3 regions of the Pseudoalteromonas sp. N1230-9 genome follow, and region 1 is predicted to be linked to each of the others. Evidence: predicted binding sites of a transcription regulator. Region 1 holds the regulator's gene; each other region holds the start of a gene.
The links. Region 1 encodes sigma-54, which starts transcription at its own class of promoters, with help from an activator protein. Its sites were predicted from a motif close to GTTGGCACGNNNNTNGNNT; they were not measured.
Positions count from the first base shown of each region.

Region 2: a site for sigma-54 is predicted at 2,201-2,219, ahead of LY624_RS15875 (TorF family putative porin). Genes of this name have one in related genera too.
Region 3: a site for sigma-54 is predicted at 2,205-2,223, ahead of flgB (flagellar basal body rod protein FlgB). Genes of this name have one in related genera too.

Region 1 covers NZ_CP090419.1:3,182,114-3,187,782, reverse strand. The annotation lists gene rapZ (RNase adapter RapZ) at 1-237, opposite strand, end outside; gene ptsN (PTS IIA-like nitrogen regulatory protein PtsN) at 238-690, opposite strand; gene hpf (ribosome hibernation promoting factor) at 694-981, opposite strand; gene LY624_RS14795 (RNA polymerase factor sigma-54) at 1,008-2,504, opposite strand; gene lptB (LPS export ABC transporter ATP-binding protein) at 2,613-3,338, opposite strand; gene lptA (lipopolysaccharide transport periplasmic protein LptA) at 3,335-3,856, opposite strand; gene lptC (LPS export ABC transporter periplasmic protein LptC) at 3,846-4,400, opposite strand; gene kdsC (3-deoxy-manno-octulosonate-8-phosphatase KdsC) at 4,397-4,948, opposite strand; gene LY624_RS14770 (KpsF/GutQ family sugar-phosphate isomerase) at 4,951-5,669, opposite strand, start outside.
Region 2 covers NZ_CP090419.1:3,384,884-3,390,552, reverse strand. The annotation lists gene LY624_RS15890 (Bor/Iss family lipoprotein) at 1-162, shown strand, start outside; gene LY624_RS15885 (ABC transporter permease) at 163-300, opposite strand; gene LY624_RS15880 (aldo/keto reductase) at 469-1,365, shown strand; gene LY624_RS15875 (TorF family putative porin) at 1,427-2,104, opposite strand; gene LY624_RS15870 (hypothetical protein) at 2,391-3,557, opposite strand; gene LY624_RS15865 (helix-turn-helix transcriptional regulator) at 3,709-3,909, opposite strand; gene LY624_RS15860 (hypothetical protein) at 3,918-4,337, opposite strand; gene LY624_RS15855 (AsmA family protein) at 4,568-5,669, shown strand, end outside.
Region 3 covers NZ_CP090419.1:2,634,003-2,639,671, reverse strand. The annotation lists gene flgA (flagellar basal body P-ring formation chaperone FlgA) at 1-193, opposite strand, end outside; gene LY624_RS12330 (chemotaxis protein) at 336-1,268, shown strand; partial or broken gene LY624_RS12325 (CheR family methyltransferase) at 1,290-2,121, shown strand; gene flgB (flagellar basal body rod protein FlgB) at 2,258-2,668, shown strand; gene flgC (flagellar basal body rod protein FlgC) at 2,671-3,102, shown strand; gene LY624_RS12310 (flagellar hook assembly protein FlgD) at 3,116-3,796, shown strand; gene flgE (flagellar hook protein FlgE) at 3,853-5,220, shown strand; gene LY624_RS12300 (flagellar basal body rod protein FlgF) at 5,413-5,669, shown strand, end outside.

The sequences.
Region 1 (5,669 bases):
GTTGGCGAAACCTGGCAAGTATTCAAGAATATCATTAAATTCTTGTTGCTCTTTTGGCAGGTTACGCACATCGATACTGACCGCTATTTTGTCGTAATTATCAGAAACACTACGCACTAGCGAAGGTAATAGGTTTACAGGAATATTATCAACGCAATAATAACCAAGGTCCTCAAGGACTCGTAAAGCGACTGATTTACCTGAGCCAGAACGGCCACTGATAATAATTAATTCCATTTATGCCTCTGATGCAATAACTTGAAACAGTTCCTGATCGGTTTTTGCGCTGCGTAACTGTTTACAAAATTCTTTATCTTTTAGTCTATCAGCAATTGTTGATAAGGTCTTTAAATGAAGTTGGCAGTCTCCATCAGGTACGATGAGTGCAACAAAAATATCAACAGGGCGGTTGTCAATTGCATCAAAGTTAATTGGCGATTCGCTCACTATAATAAACGCATGTGGTTTATCAGCACCCGACATACGACCATGCGGAATAGCAATGCCTCTACCAATTCCTGTACTCCCCAACTTTTCTCGATTGAGTAAAGCATTAAGAATATCTTGCTGCGATAGATGAGGAAGCTGCTTATGAGCGAGTTCGCTGATAAATTCGAGAATTCTTTTTTTGCTATTAAAAAGGACCGCAGCTTTGCTGCAGTCCTGGCTAGTAAGTGAACTAAGTTTCATAATTTAGTGTCGAGCTAATTTCTCTTTGTGTTTAATAACTTGGCGATCAAGCTTATCAATTAGCGAGTCGATGGCCGCGTACATATCTTGATGCTCTGTAGAGGCAAACAGTTCGCCTCCGTTTACATGTAAAGTTGCTTCTGCTTTTTGACTTAATTTTTCTACATCTAGAATGACATGAACATTATTAATATGATCAAAATGCCTTTCTAGTTTCGCAAACTTGGTGTTTACATAGTCTTTTAATGAATCTGTGATTTCTACATGACGACCAGTTAGGTTTAGTTGCATAAGCATTTTCCTTCTATGTAAAACGTCTAAATCAAGCTTTTACGCTGATTAGACGGCGGTATTGCTAGAGACTCTCGGTATTTTGCAATTGTACGTCTAGCTACTTTAATTCCTTGCTCAGCCAATATATCTGCAATCTTACTGTCACTCAATGGCTTCGCTGAGTTTTCTGCGGCAATAAGCTTTTTGATTAAAGCGCGTATTGCCGTTGATGAACACTCGCCACCATTTTCTGTGCTGACGTGGCTTGAGAAGAAATATTTCAACTCAAAAATACCCCTTGGGGTATGCATATATTTTTGCGTTGTTACCCGTGAAATCGTCGATTCATGCATTTCGACCATTTCAGCGACATCATTTAGCACCATCGGCTTCATCGCCTCTGGGCCGTGTTCAAAGAAAGCCTGTTGTTGTTGAACAATACAGTTCGTTACTTTTAATAAAGTATCATTCCGACTCTCTAAGCTTTTAATAAACCACTTAGCTTCTTGCAGATGAGAGCGAATAAACTGGCTGTCACTGCTTGATTTTACAGAGCGTGACATAGCCGCATACTGGCTGTTCACTCTGATCTTTGGCATACAGTCAGGGTTTAGCTCAACCACCCAACGACCTTTTACTTTTTTTACCGATACATCAGGTATGACGTATTCAGACTCTTCACGTACGATGCTATCCGCGGGCTTAGGGTTTAAGCTATGGATAAGTGTCATCACTTCTTTAAGCTCGTTTTCTTTAAGCTTAGTCTTTTTCATCAAAGTACGATAGTCGCGACTTGCTAATAATTCGATGTGCTCAGATAAAACCATTTTAGTTTCAGCCAAATAAGGTGTATCTGCATCGAATTGACGAAGTTGTATACATAGGCACTCTTGTAAGCTGCGAGCACCAATGCCGACAGGATCAAATAGCTGTATTCTTTTTAAGACCGCTTCGACTTCATCAAGTTCTATTTCTTCTTCATCATCATTTTGATTAAAGCTTTCAACAATATCCTCACAACTCACAGTTAAAATACCTGAGTCATCGATAGCTTCGACTATAGCAACAGCAATCGCTTCGTCAGTCGGACTAAATGGGGTCAACTGTAGTTGCCACATCAGATATTCATGGAGAGTTTCGGTTGACGCACCTTGGTAAATAGACTCATCTTCTGGCATTGGCCCTGACGAGGTTGAAGGGGCTGCACTCATGTACTCATCCCACGTGACATCCATTGCTAGGTCGTCACTGACGGTATCTTTATTGAGTGCATCACTGCTCTCTTGCTCGTATTCACTGGGTGCTTCTTCTGCCGTAGCTGTGACTTGTGAATCATCAGAGTCAGATTTTTGTTCGTTTTTACCGATCGCTTCTTCATTATAATCCGCTTCTTCCACTTCAAGCAGAGGATTACTATCAAGCGCTTCTTGTATTTCTTGCTGGAGATCCAATGTACTAAGCTGCAATAAGCGAATGGCTTGTTGCAGTTGTGGAGTCATTGTAAGTTGCTGGCCCATGCGCAGCTGTAATGATTGCCTCATGTATCCCTAACAATCCTTTTAAATCATTGATTGATACTACTTTGAGTCAATATCAATATGTTGTCATTATTGTAAGTCTAGCAGATGCTCTAGTCGATGGTGTATTGGTTACAACCTGAATTGCTCGCCTAGATAGACATCGCGTACCGTTTGGTCTGCTAATACGTGCTCAGGCGTGCCTGATGCAATTAGCTCCCCATGAGAAACAATGTAGGCTTTTTCACAAACATCAAGGGTTTCTCGAACATTATGGTCAGTTATTAGTACACCGATACCACGGTTTTTCAAATGCTCTATAATTTTCTTTATATCTAACACTGAAATTGGATCAACACCAGCAAAAGGCTCATCTAGCAGAATAAATTTTGGATCTGCGGCTAATGCTCGCGCGATTTCAACACGGCGACGCTCGCCTCCTGATAGCGCCATACCTTGGCTATCTCGGATGTGCTGAATACTAAATTCATCAAGCAGGTTATTGAGTGTTTCTTCTCGTTGCTGTTTTTTAAGATCTTTGCGTGTTTCAAGAATCGCCATCAGGTTTTGGTAGACTGTCAACTTTCTAAAAATGGATGATTCTTGAGGTAAATAGCCAATACCTAATCGAGCACGATTATGCATGGGTAATAAAGTGATGTCGTTGTCATCAATACTAATTTTACCTTTGTCGCTTGGCACTAGCCCAACAATCATATAAAAGGTGGTGGTTTTACCTGCACCATTAGGACCTAGTAAGCCGACAATACTGCCTGCTTCGACTTCTAGTCCCACATTTTTGACAACTTGGCGGCCTTTATAGCTCTTTGCTAGCAGCTCTGCTTTTAATGTACTCATGGCTGGCCTTTATCATCTTTTTTATTATCAACAGGCACTAAGATTGTATGCACACGATCCGTTGAGTTTTCGTCTTTTTCAGCACTAATTAGCTGTTGTTCCATGTCATAAGTTATACTTTTTGCGCTGACTTTTTGCCCTGCTTGTGTCACTTGCGCATCGCCAACTAATGTGAGTAAACGCTTTGCTACATCGTAACGAACTTCGTCTGCGCTGGCGCTCATAACCGTGCCATCTTCTTGTTTTTCTTCAAAGTAGGCTGGCTTACCTGTGGCAATGATAAGTGAAACAGTACCATCAACTTCACCTGCATGTGCTTCTAGGCGATCTGCGGTAATACGACGATTACCATGGGTTATTTCTACATTTTCTTCAAAAATCCCTACACCATTTTTTAACTGACCTACTTGGCGATCTGAGCTAATGCTGATAGGAGTACCCGCTTGGTCTGCAGCAGCGCTTGAAAACGCAATCAATAAGCTTGGGATTAGAAGTAATTTTTTAAGTTTATTGGTCATAGTATATGGTTCGTGTATGGTTAGTTAACTCGACGATTTCGGCTTTTAAATCGGCTTTTAAACCTTTACCGGTAATCTTTAAGTTTGGGCCTGTTAATGTAACAGGTTGTTTTGAGTACATGGTCATTTTTTCAATATCGACATTGATATTTTCTGCGTTGATATCTTCAATCATGCCATTATGAGTTAGATTTTTTGCAACAACGTCACCTTCAAAAATGAGCTGATCGTTTTCGTACAAGGTAGCCTCTTTTGCTTTTACCTGCCAAACCTGTTGATCCCCATAGATGGTAAAAATAGGCTGTTCAAAAAAAGTAAATCCTAATTGCTGGTATAGCTCCATTTTAGCCGCAGCGACTTTATGGCTGATGTTACCTTGCTCATCATACGCAGTTTGCTTTAGCGCAATAGCGGTGTAATCCGGTGTTGCGATTATCTCGTCTTCACTGTTTATTGCGCCTGTTGGTTGGCTAAAGTACGGATACCATAACCAGATCATGCAACAAACAAAAACAATACTCAGTAAAATACGGGCTATATTCATGCGCTGGTTCCATCAGTTGTTAACGCTTTCGCGTTTTCCAGCATTAATAAATCAGTCAGCTCTCGCACAGCACCAAACCCTCCGGGTAACATGGTAGTGTAATGAGCGAGTCTTTTTATAAGTGGGTGAGCATCGTTTACAGCAACGGCAAAGCCTACCTTTTCCATGACGGGTAAATCAGGGCCATCATCACCGATATAAGCTATTTGCTCATCGGTCAAAGCCAGTTTGTCTTTTAATTCTTGATACGCAATAAGCTTGTTTTCTTGACCTTGATAGATGTGTTGTACTGTTAGGCTAGTCATGCGTTGCTGAACTATTTGTGAATGTCGCCCTGTAATAACCGCAACCTCAAAGCCACTATTTATTAATGCTTTGATACCAAAGCCATCTTTGGTATTAAACGCTTTGAGTTCTTCACCGTTATTTCCTAAGTAAATACGGCCATCAGAGAAAACGCCATCAATATCGCAAATGAGTAGTTTTATTTTCTGAGCACGTTGGCTTACATCTGTGCTTAATGGCTGATAAAGCTCGGCAAACGTCATGTTTAAAGTACCCCTGCTTTTAAAAGGTCTTGCATATTAAGTGCGCCAATCGGTGTATTACTTTCATCTATTATTATTAAACCGTTAATGCGTTTTCGTTCCATAATATTCAATGCTTCCGCAGCGAGCATATCTGCATGTGCGGTGGTGCATGAGCGTGTCATTACTTGGCTAATCGATGTGTTATGAATATCGACGCGTTGCTCTAAAATACGGCGTAAATCACCGTCAGTAAACAGACCTGCAAGCTTTTTGTTTTCATCGACAATGGCTGTCATACCAAGGCCTTTGGCTGACATTTCTATCAGCGCATCTTTAACGCTTTGGGACTCGGTAACGATAGGTGTGGCACTGCCAGTATGCATGACGTCTTCAAGGCTCAGTAATAAGCGCTTACCTAGGCTCCCCCCTGGGTGAGATAAAGCAAAATCATCGGCAGTAAAACCGCGCGCTTCGAGTAGGGCAACGGCTATCGCATCGCCCATAACTAATGTCGCAGTGGTGCTGGCAGTAGGGGCGAGGCCCAATGGACACGCTTCTTGGCTAACTTTGATGCACACATGGACATCCGATAGCTTCCCCATAGTTGAGTTAGGGTTACCTGTTAGAGATATCATTTTTGCGCCAATACGTTTAATAACAGGAATAATACCAAGCACTTCACTGGTTTCACCTGAATTTGAAATGCACATCACAACATCTTCACGTGTGATCATACCTA
Region 2 (5,669 bases), 200 kb from region 1:
TTATCAACATACTGCCCAAATTCCGAGTGGCAAAGTGTACATACTTACAAGTCATTCCTTAATGTTGTAGCAGGCGAGGCGGTTAATGAAATTGGTGGGCCTATTTGGTACCCGAAAACAGTGGAAGTGAGCTGTGCTCAGGTACCCTATAAAGCCGATTAATTATTCGTATCGCAAAGCATCAATTGGGTTTAAGCGTGCCGTTTTAATAGCGGGCGCTAAGCCAAACACAATACCAATCAATGAAGTAAAGCCAAATGACAGTATAACTGCCCAACCCGGTATGTAGGCATCTGGCATGCTCGGCACTGAAAACGAAATCAGTGCCGCAGCACCATATCCATTAATATCCTGATTTTTGATTCTTTAGCAATTTTTGTAACAGTATGTTAACAGTTGTGATTAGTAAATCTATGATATGGTTAAAGGATTAATTTGAGTCGTATTTATTAGGAAAAGTAGGTCGTTATGACGAATAACAATAGACGTTGTATTGATGAGTTGGTGTTAGGGTTCTGGCGCTTGTTAGATTGGCAGATAACGCCACAGCAATGCTTAAATTTTTTAGAAAAAGCAATTGATATGGGTGTTTCACATACCGACCACGCTGACATCTATGGTGAATATGGCTGCGAAGCCGAATTTGGTAAAGCGCTCAAGTTGAAACCAAGTATTCGTGATGAAATTAAAATAATTACCAAGTGTGGTATCAAACCCGCATTTGCAAGTTTAGGATTACAAGGTAAGGCTAACCATTATGATTCAAGTGCCGCGCATATAATTGCCTCAGCACAGCAGTCACTTAAAAACTTCAACACTGATCGTTTAGATGTATTACTTATCCATCGCCCTGATTACTTGATGAACGCCGATGAAATGGCAGAAGCATTCAATACCCTCAAATCGAATGGTGATGTGATTGACTTTGGTGTATCTAACTTTACGTCATCTCAACTCAGCTTATTACAATCCCGTTTAGATTTTGAATTGGTTACCAATCAGATTGAGTTTTCGCCTTACGAAATGAAAGCCCTTGATGATGGAACTTTAGATCAATGTCAATTGCTCGATATCAAACCAATGCTTTGGTCACCATTAGCAGGTGGACGTCTGTTCTCAAGTGATGATGAAAAAGCGATACGTTTACGCGCAGTGTTAGAGCAGGTCGGCACTGAAGTTGGTGCAAGTTCTCTTGATCAAGTGGTGTATGCCTGGTTATTGATGCATCCGAGTGCGCCATCTGTAGTGCTAGGTACGGGTAATATTGAACGCGTTAAATCAGCTGTTGCTGCTAAGGCTCTTAAGATAAGCCGTGAGCAGTGGTATCGTATTTGGCAGGGCTCAACAGGCCACAGTGTTCCTTAAGCTTCTAAACTAGAAAAGGGCCTTGCGGCCCTTCGTGTTGCAGCAAGTAACACATTCTTTTTTAAAGTGTAAAATCTACCGCGTAAGCGACATACACTTTCACATCTGTTCCATCAATGTCAGTATCTGAAACGCCTAATGTAAAGCCGTCTTTAGATACCGAAACACCGTAGTCGATGATATTGTCATCACCAATGAAATCACCTGAGTAATGGCCGACATGCAGCGCCAGCTCTGTGCCATTACTTCCGATTGGAAAGCTATAATCGGCATTTAAATACAGTGAATCTCCAAAGTCGGTGCCATCGCCGCTTGCTGCTGATGAAGCTAGTACGGCTGCGCCAAACGTGAAGCTACCCATACTAATGCTACCGTAGATCTCTGAAAAGTCTGCATCGGTAAACGAGGCCGCATCTGGGTATGCATAATAGATGTAGCCTACATCGTAGCTAAAGGTTTCATTGATATCGCCGCCAAAACCAGCGTAGAGATCCAGCTCGTAGGTCATATCTTCTGCCCAGCTAGCATTTGATATCCAAGTACCCGCATAAAAGCCAGATTCACTTGCGTAATCAATACCACCTTGAATTGCGGCATCTCCGCCGCCTTGCTCTTGACCACGCCATAAGTAGTTTGAGGTTGCTGCCGCGTTAGCTGTTATTTCTGCAAAGCTATACGTCGAGCTTAAAGTAAGTAGCGTGAGGGCGCTGGCCGCGACCACTTTTTTTAGTTTTAGCATGTTTTGTATCCTGTTGTTATGTTGATTTTGCCCATTTCAGATTGCAGTCTGGTTATTTGTCGGGGCATTATTTTTATGTGTTGTCTGGATACGATATAGCACTGGTTGTGCCAAGTTAATTTACGGTGGGAATTTTTATGCTTTATTTCTTTTAAAACAGTCTTGTAAGTATTCTTTTGGTTAAAGTTGACTTGTATTTGAATTATTCATGCGCACTTGCATGGTGCAATAAATTTTCTGGTTGCACAATGAAGACGCAACCAGGTTTTTCTTACTTGATAGAGACTTAGCCGAAAATGGCACGCATTAAACTAATGGTTTCTTCAACGCTACGGCCTTTTTCAACTTCACTGATGATTGAGTCGCGCTTAGCTTTGATATGTTCAGGGATATGATCACTTGCTAATGCTCGGTCTACCAGTATTTCAGCCGATTCTTTACCGCGGCGTACAGTCTTCTTACCCGCAGAGCTTGTGCTGCTTTTAGGCTTGTTTAGTAACTTAATATAGTTAGAGCTATCAGCGGTACTTTTATCTGCATAATAAAAGAAGCTGGGCAATAGGGCTTTGATTTCAACTAGAGATTGCTCAAGCTCATTTGCCGCACTAGCCATTTTGAACCAAGGCATACTATGAATGGCTTCGACAACATCTTGCCAGTAGCGCTCGAAATCGCGGTTATTTAGCTTCGTAATGCCAAGGGCTGCACAAAGGGCATCCAGTTTACTATTTACGATTGGTGTAAACACGTCAGGTCGGCGCATCGCAAGCAAGCGAGTAGCAGGAGCAAGCGTTGGCTTTTCATCGCTGCCATTAAACGCCATGAAGTAAGCAACCATAAAATGCTGATAATGTTCTTGAGTTACTTCACCCTCAAGTGGAATGTGTGCAAGAGCCTCATCGAACGCACCAGGTAAATCACTCAACATTTGATGGAAACCTTTGGCGTTTTTAGTAGGAGCAAACCATTCAACGTCAAAGTTATAGCTGCTTGGATCGAGCGAGGCACTGTGCTTACCTGAAAACGCTAAACGGTCTTCTGGGATCATCTCTTTTAGTGATTGCGATTTAATTGCAGCAATGTAATTAGCTAAGCGTAGTTGCTCATCAAGCGCTACAAGCTCTTTATGCTGCTCGATGAAACTTGCGATAACTGGCCATGGCGCAACTCTTAATGTTTTTAACTGCAAAAAGCTGATTGCAGAAATTAATAAGTCATGAAGTTTTTTAAGTGTCGGTAATTGCTTATCTTCCAATAGATCGTAATTAATGCGATCACGGCTTGCACTCAATAGCTCATAGCACCAACCTAAAAAGTCTTCAGGGTGGTTTTCTACTTTAACTGCCATTAGATTTAAGCTGATATCAGAGGCTTGCTTGAGGATGTTTTGATAAATTTGACTTTCTTGCTCGCCAAGCGCCATTTTTGACGGTGAAATAAGCAGTTTCTTCATGCTTAATCGATACTCCAGTTTTGACCAAATTAGGTTGTTTAATTTTAGTACACAGGGTGCAAAAACAACAGGGTCGTGCATCATACCGAAGTAATGAAATGATGCAATCTTACTGATAATTTATAAGTAAGATTGCGACTGACGAGGTTAATTAATTATTGTCATCGAGTGTAAATAATTGCTCAACACTGAGTTCAAAGTGAGCAGCAATTTTTAACGCGATAATCACCGAGGGAATAAAGCGGCCTGTTTCAACTGTGCTAATGGTTTTACGTGATACTGCAATGGCATCAGCAAGCTCTTGCTGCGACAACCCCTTTTCTTTACGGAATTTAGCGATATTATTTTGCACTTTTACACCTAGTCTCTACTTTGCCAAAGAATTGATACGCCATATATTAAACTCATCAAGGCAAGATAAAATGTGGCCATCATGCTATGCGATACATTTAAAGCAAGTTCGTTAGACAATAAAAAAATAGCCCCCATGCTAAAAAGTAATCCAAGCACAACATGTTTATAAGCGATGGTATCAATCGTATTTAAAAATTCATCCTTATATGTAAGGCGATAGCCAAGTTTCCATGTAAATCCACCTCTAATTACAAACATAAAGAAAGATCCTAAAAATGCGCTACCGCCAATAAACAGTAACGGTGCTGATGTTTGCTTGAGCATTGGGTAAACACTAATAATTAATAACGTGACTCCCATGAATATTGAAAACCATGCGTTATGACTCATAAACTTTTCTTCCGTTTTGATATCTTGCTTAGACATAATCGTTTCCTTTTATTTTAAACTCAAATGTAACCTACAGGTATCAATGTAACCCTAGGGTATCATTCGGTCAAGATCTTTTTGTAACCTATAGGTATCAAAATATTTCAGCGTTGATTCATATTCTTGTACCTAAGCTTGTTTACAAACCTTTTTATGGATTGGGCAATGCAATTGCGCCTAACTCCCGCTATGATATGAACATTGTTTGCCCATGTTTAAGGATGATTATGAAAACCTTACTGAAAATTGTTGGTGTCATTTTCGTATTACTGATTGCATTAGTAGTCGCAGCACCATTCCTCATACCTACAGACGCGATATTTAACAAAGTATCGGAGCAAGTAGAACAAACCACAGGTCGTAGTCTGACTATTAATGGTGATAAAAAGTTGTCGGTATTTCCATCATTAACGCTTGAGCTCAACGATGTACATTTTGCTAATATGCAAACAGGTTCACAAAAAGACATGGCGAGCATGCAACAGTTGGCTATCCGTATTCCATGGATGTCTTTATTTGGCGGTGATTTCAAACTAGATAAGTTTGTTATTAATGAACCAACAATATTATTAGAAACCGATAAAAATGGTAAAGCAAACTGGCAGCTATTTGATGCAGTTGCTGAGCAACCACAGACAGAGCAGCAAAAGAGTTCTGGCGCCGTTAACTTACCAGATAACTTTGATATCGAGCTTGGTGAAGTGGCAATTTATGGCGGGACTTTCACCTACCTTGATGGCAAAACTGGGGCAAAGCAACAGATAAGCGATTTAGAGTTAGCCATCTTACTACCCTCTCTTCGTAAGACTCTTGAGTTAAAAGGCGGTATTACCTATATGGGTGAACGTTTTGATTTAGATGTCACCTTAGATACACCGGTAAAAGCGATTGAAGGCGAAACTTTTAATGTCAGCACCGAGGTTGATTCACGTTTAGTGGATGTAAACTTCAAAGGCGCGATCGCCCAAATGGGTAAAGATGTGCAAGGTCAGTTATCAGTAAGTGGTGACTCAGTTAAAGAGATCGCAAGCTGGCAAGGTGTTGAACTTAATGCAAAAGAAAATGCGTTTAATGCCTTTAATGTAAAAGGGTCAATGCACTTAAAAGGTGATAAATTTAAGCTCACTGAGTTACTTGCCACCTTAGATGAGCTACAAATTAAAGGTAAAAGCGACATTAACTTAGGGAGTCGCTTAGCTGTGAATGCCGATATTGATTTAGGTATGCTTGATTTGAACCCTTACCTACCAGAGGGTGTGGCTAAAGAAGAGCAAGCAGAACCAGCCACAGATACGCCTGCACAGCCAATTGTTTGGGATGATACACCAA
Region 3 (5,669 bases), 550 kb from region 1:
TTCGGCTATCAAGAGGCAGCGCGCTGACTTGTGGTGTTGAATCCAGATCAGTAATTTGTTCGCTGATAAAATCGATAGCGATTTGTTGAAGTTGCTGGTGATTATAGACTTCAGCTTGAAGTTGCGTACTAAGCAACAGGCTAGCAAGAAAATAAAAAACACTGTATCTTCGGCTTTTTTTTAACAAACTCATCATGTTTCGACTATGCTTATGGTTGAAAACAAGGTATAAATATTTTGCGTCAAAAAACAGACGCTTTGTAACCTTATGTAGCTTTAACACAAAGAAAGCAATTATTGTTCCGACTCTGGTTGTTTATCTTTAGGAGATTGAAATGGCAGGCATTTTAGACTCAGTTAACCAGCGTACTCAGTTGGTTGGGCAAAACCGCCTTGAATTACTATTATTCAAACTCAGAGGGCGTCAACGCTTTGGTATTAACGTGTTTAAAGTAAGAGAGGTTTTACAATGCCCACCGCTTACAAACATGCCAAAATCAAACGCCTATATCCGTGGTGTGGCCCATATTCGAGGTCAAACTATCTCAGTTATTGATTTATCTATGGCTGTTGGCGGCCCTGCAATCGAGAATTTAAAGGATAGTTTTATTATCATTGCGGAATACAATCGCTCAGTTCAAGGCTTTTTAGTCGGTGGTGTTGAACGTATTGTAAATATGAACTGGGAAAAAATTATGCCTCCGCCATCGGGCGCTGGCCGTTATTCGTATTTGACAGCCGTCACCGAAATAGAGAACGAGCTGGTAGAGATCCTTGACGTTGAAAAGATTCTTAACGAGATCTGCCCAGTTAATACTGAGGTCAGTGCTGAGGTCGTGGGCGAGGGCGAAATTCAAAAAGACTTAGGTGAACGCATCGTCTTTATTGCTGATGATTCTGCGGTAGCAAGAAATCAAGTTAAGCGTGCTCTTGAGCCACTAGGTGTGCAAACTGAGCTTGCTAAAAATGGTAAAGAAGCATTGCTGAGGCTACGTGAAATTGCTGAACTTGATTGTCAAAACAATATCACCGAACGCGTTGGTTTGCTGATATCTGATGTTGAAATGCCAGAAATGGATGGCTATACCTTAACAGCAGAAATAAAAGCCGATCCAAAATTATCGCCGCTACATGTAATTTTACACACATCACTGAGTGGTGTATTTAATCAAGCAATGATTGAAAAAGTGGGTGCGGATGATTTTATTGCAAAGTTTAACCCTGATGAATTAGCAACAGCTGTTAAAAAATGGGTTCACTGTGATTAATAATTTATAGGTGGTATTACTTTGGAAAATAAGCACTTACAACAAAGCGAATACGATCAATTTCGCTCTTTTTTAGAGCAACAATGTGGGATTGTGTTAGGTGATAACAAACTATATTTAGTTAAAAGTCGCCTTGCACCATTGATGGCTCGCTTTAGTGTGGAATCGTTATCACAATTAGTGAGCAAAACGCTAAGTCCTCATGAGAGGCAGTTACGTGCCGCAGTTGTTGATGCGATGACGACAAACGAAACGCTTTGGTTCCGTGACCAATACCCCTTTGAGTTACTTAAAACTAAATTGTTTCCTGAATTTAAAGACTTGCATAGACCAGTGAAAATCTGGTCTGCGGCAAGTTCTTCTGGTCAGGAACCTTACTCGATAGCTATGTCGGTTGCCGAGTTTCAATCTAAGCAGCCAGGTGTTTTAAAAAATGGGTGCGCAGATTATTGGTACTGATATTTCAAATACCATGCTTGATATGTGTAAGAATGCTGAGTACGACTCACTTGCACTCGCTCGAGGCTTGTCTATGGAAAGGCGGCAAAAGTTCTTTAAGGATAGTGGCAATGGTATGGCACAGGTGGTTGATCCAATAAGAAAAATGGTCAGTTTTAGGCATCTCAACTTATTAGATTCTTATGCCTTGATGGGCAAGTTTGATATCATTTTTTGCCGCAATGTACTGATTTACTTTTCACCAGAGGTTAAGGCAAAAATTATTGCGCAATTTGCTCAGGCACTTAACCCCAAAGGCTATTTATTTTTAGGCGCATCTGAGTCAATGGCGGGCTTAAGTGATAGCTTTGATATGGTACGTTGTAATCCAGGTATCATCTACCAGAAGAAATAATTCCCTTCTAGCAACCTAACTATTAGGTTGCTATATCTTATTTATTTTCAATTAGTTATAACCTTATTGATAGGCTCTTTATTTTTGGCTTGTCTTTTGCATTGTCCAATGCAGAGTCAAATTTTTGGAGATGGTTATGGCTATCAGTTTTGATAAAGCATTCGGTGTTCACCCCCATGCAATGTTGATCCGTTCACAACGTGCTGAGTTATTAGCGACTAATATCGCTAATGCTGATACGCCGGGCTACAAGGCAAAAGATGTGGATTTTGCATCTGCATTAAAAGCGGCAAAAAGCAACCAACAAAGCGGCAACACTATGGTACGTACAAACGAGAAACACCTTGCGGGTGGTAGTCGTTTTGTTGGTAACTCAGAAATGTTTCGCACGCCAAATCAAGCAGATACAGGTGATGGTAACTCTGTTGATATACAAGTGGAACGAAACTTGTATGTACAAAACTCATTAGAGTATCAGGCAAGCCTGCAATTTATGAGTAGTAAAATTAAAGGCCTTAAAAAAGCCCTCGGTAGTCAAGGAGCTTAATCATGAGTTTATATAATGTTTTTGATATTTCAGGTACGGGTATGAGTGCACAAAATGTGCGTTTAAATACCACGGCGAGTAATATCTCAAATGCAAATACGATTAGCTCTAGTCAAAATGAGACTTACCGAGCGCGTCACCCTGTGTTTGCCGCTGAGCTTACAAAAGCGTCAGCATCACAAAGCAATCCTCAGGGCTCTTCTGTTGGCGTTAAAGTACTGGGTATTGTAGAGAGCGACAAGCCTCTGCAAATTGAATATAACCCGAATCATCCAAGTGCAGATGAAAACGGTTATATCTACAAACCAAATGTTAACGTTGTAGAAGAAATGGCTAATATGATTTCTGCCTCTCGCTCTTATCAAACAAATGTGCAAGTTGCTGATGCAGCAAAGCAAATGTTAAGTAAAACACTGTTGCTTGGGCAGCGGTAACCGAGGATAAGTTATGAGTAACGACATCAGCAGTGCGTCATCCACGTATTTAGATAACTTACGTTGGCAAGACAATCAAACGAAAACAGAAGAGAAAGATGACACTTTAACACAAGAAGATTTCTTCTCGTTGTTAACTCAACAGTTATCGTTTCAAGACCCGAGTAAGCCCGCTGACAATGATCAAATGATTGCTCAGATGACAAACTTTACTATGGCAGAAGGTATTTCAAATCTTAATAGTAAATTTGAATCCCTTACGGCTTCAATGACATCTAACTCGGCGCTACAAGCATCTACTTTAGTAGGTAAGCAAGCGTTGCTTGAGTCAGATATGCTGGATTTAAACGAAACGGGTGTATCTAAAGGCTCTGTTGTTGCAGAAAATCCGGTAGATGAGTTAACACTGCGTATTGAAGATGAATCAGGGCAACTAGTTAGAACCATTGAGCTAGGGGCGCAATCTGCTGGTGCAATTCGTTTTGAATGGGATGGCGAAAATGAAGATGGCGAACGTTTGCCACCTGGTGAGTACAAAATCAAAGCCGAGGGCAACGTTAATGGTGACTACACCAGCTTACCGATTGCGACTTTCAAGAATATTGAGAGTGTGAACATTAATGGTTCGAACGGCATCATTATAAATACAAAAGAAGGCGCGGTTAGGCTAACTGATGTAGCAGAAATCGCTTAATTATACAGATTAATTAGTTAGCCAAGTGCTACAGATTGACACTTTAGAGGTGACTTATGAGCTTCAATATTGCATTAACCGGACTTGCTGCCGCGCAAAAAGATTTAGATGTAACAGCAAATAATATTGCCAACGTTAATACGACAGGCTTTAAAGAATCACGAGCTGAATTTGCGGATGTATATGCATCTTCAGTGTTTAGCTCTGGTCGAACTAAGAATGGTGATGGTGTGCAAACAACCATGGTGGCTCAACAGTTCCATCAGGGTTCACTACAGTTTACCAATAACTCGCTTGATTTAGCCATCACCGGTGAAGGTTACTTCGCGATGAGCCAAGAGCTAGGAGCTCAAGACTTTACTTATACGCGCGCTGGTGCATTTAAGTTAAATAAAGATAACTTTGTTGTTGATGCTAAAGGAAACTACTTACAAGGCTTTCCAGTAGATCCTGCTACAGGTGACACAACGTCAGTGAGCTTAAGTACCTCTTCAGCTATTCAAATTCCAGACTCATCAGGCTCGCCGCGTTCAACCAATAACGTGTATTCATCGTTCAATCTAGATTCACGTTCTACTACGCCAACAGTCACGCCTTTTGACCCTGAAACTAGTGCGTCGTATAACAGTTCGACATCGACAACGATATATGACTCACTGGGTGAGCCGCACGTTTTACAGCTTTACTTTGTGAAAACAGATGCGACCGTAACGGGGAATGACAATGAGTGGCAAGTGTATGCTACGCTCGATGAAAAACCATTTAGCCCAGCAGGTGTTGAAGAAACAGCTGCGCCTTACACGCCATTATCAACATTTCAGTTTGATTCAAGTGGTTTACCATTAAATACAAATGGTGCGCCAAATACAGATGCTACCTTCAACCCACTTTCTATCCCAAATGGTGCGGGTGCAGGGGTTGGTTTATCTGACTTATTATCAAATGGTGCGAGTTTCCCTGAAGACGTTAATATTAACTGGCGTGATGAAGCAGGTACTACAAATAAAATACCAACCCAGTATGCCAGCCGCTTTGAAGTTAAAGCACTTGAGCAAGATGGCGCAACAGTGGGCCGCTTAGCAGGTATTGATATTGGCACAGATGGTAAGGTTGTTGCTTCGTACAGTAATGGTGATACCTCATTCCTAGGGCAAGTTGCCATGGTTCGTTTTTCTAATTCACAAGGCTTACAACAAGTGGGTGATACATCGTGGAAGAAAAGCTTAACCTCAGGTGAGCCTATTGCTGGGGAGCCAGGTTCAGGTACGCTTGGTACTGTGAATTCTTCTGCTCTTGAGCAATCAAACGTAAACTTAACGTCTGAGTTAGTTGATTTGATTAGTGCACAGCGTAACTTCCAAGCAAACTCGCGTGCGCTTGAAGTGAACTCAACACTGCAACAAAATATCTTACAGATCCGTTAATAATAGCGGATCTTCAACTCAATCCGACACAAGGGCTGCTCTTTAACAGGCAGCCTTTTTCATTTTAGTCACTAGACCCACACCTGCTACAACACAGAGCTCTACACTTCATAAGCGCTAAATAAGGCGTCAATTTTACTTTGGCACTGTTATTGCATTTATCAAATATCGTATTTTTAATGAGTCAATGTTATGGACAAAATGGTCTACATTGCCATGTCGGGTGCTAAGCAAAGTATGCGAGGTCTGGCCCTAAAGGCTAATAACCTTGCTAATGCTAACACCACTGGCTTTAAAGCTGATTTTGCACAAGCCCGCTCTATGCAAGCGTTTGGTGAAGGCATGCCTACACGCGTGTTTTCTATGCAAGAGCGACCTGGCTCAAATATGGAGTCGGGTGGGTATGTTGAGACTGGACGCGATCTTGATGTTGCATTGAGTGATAGAGG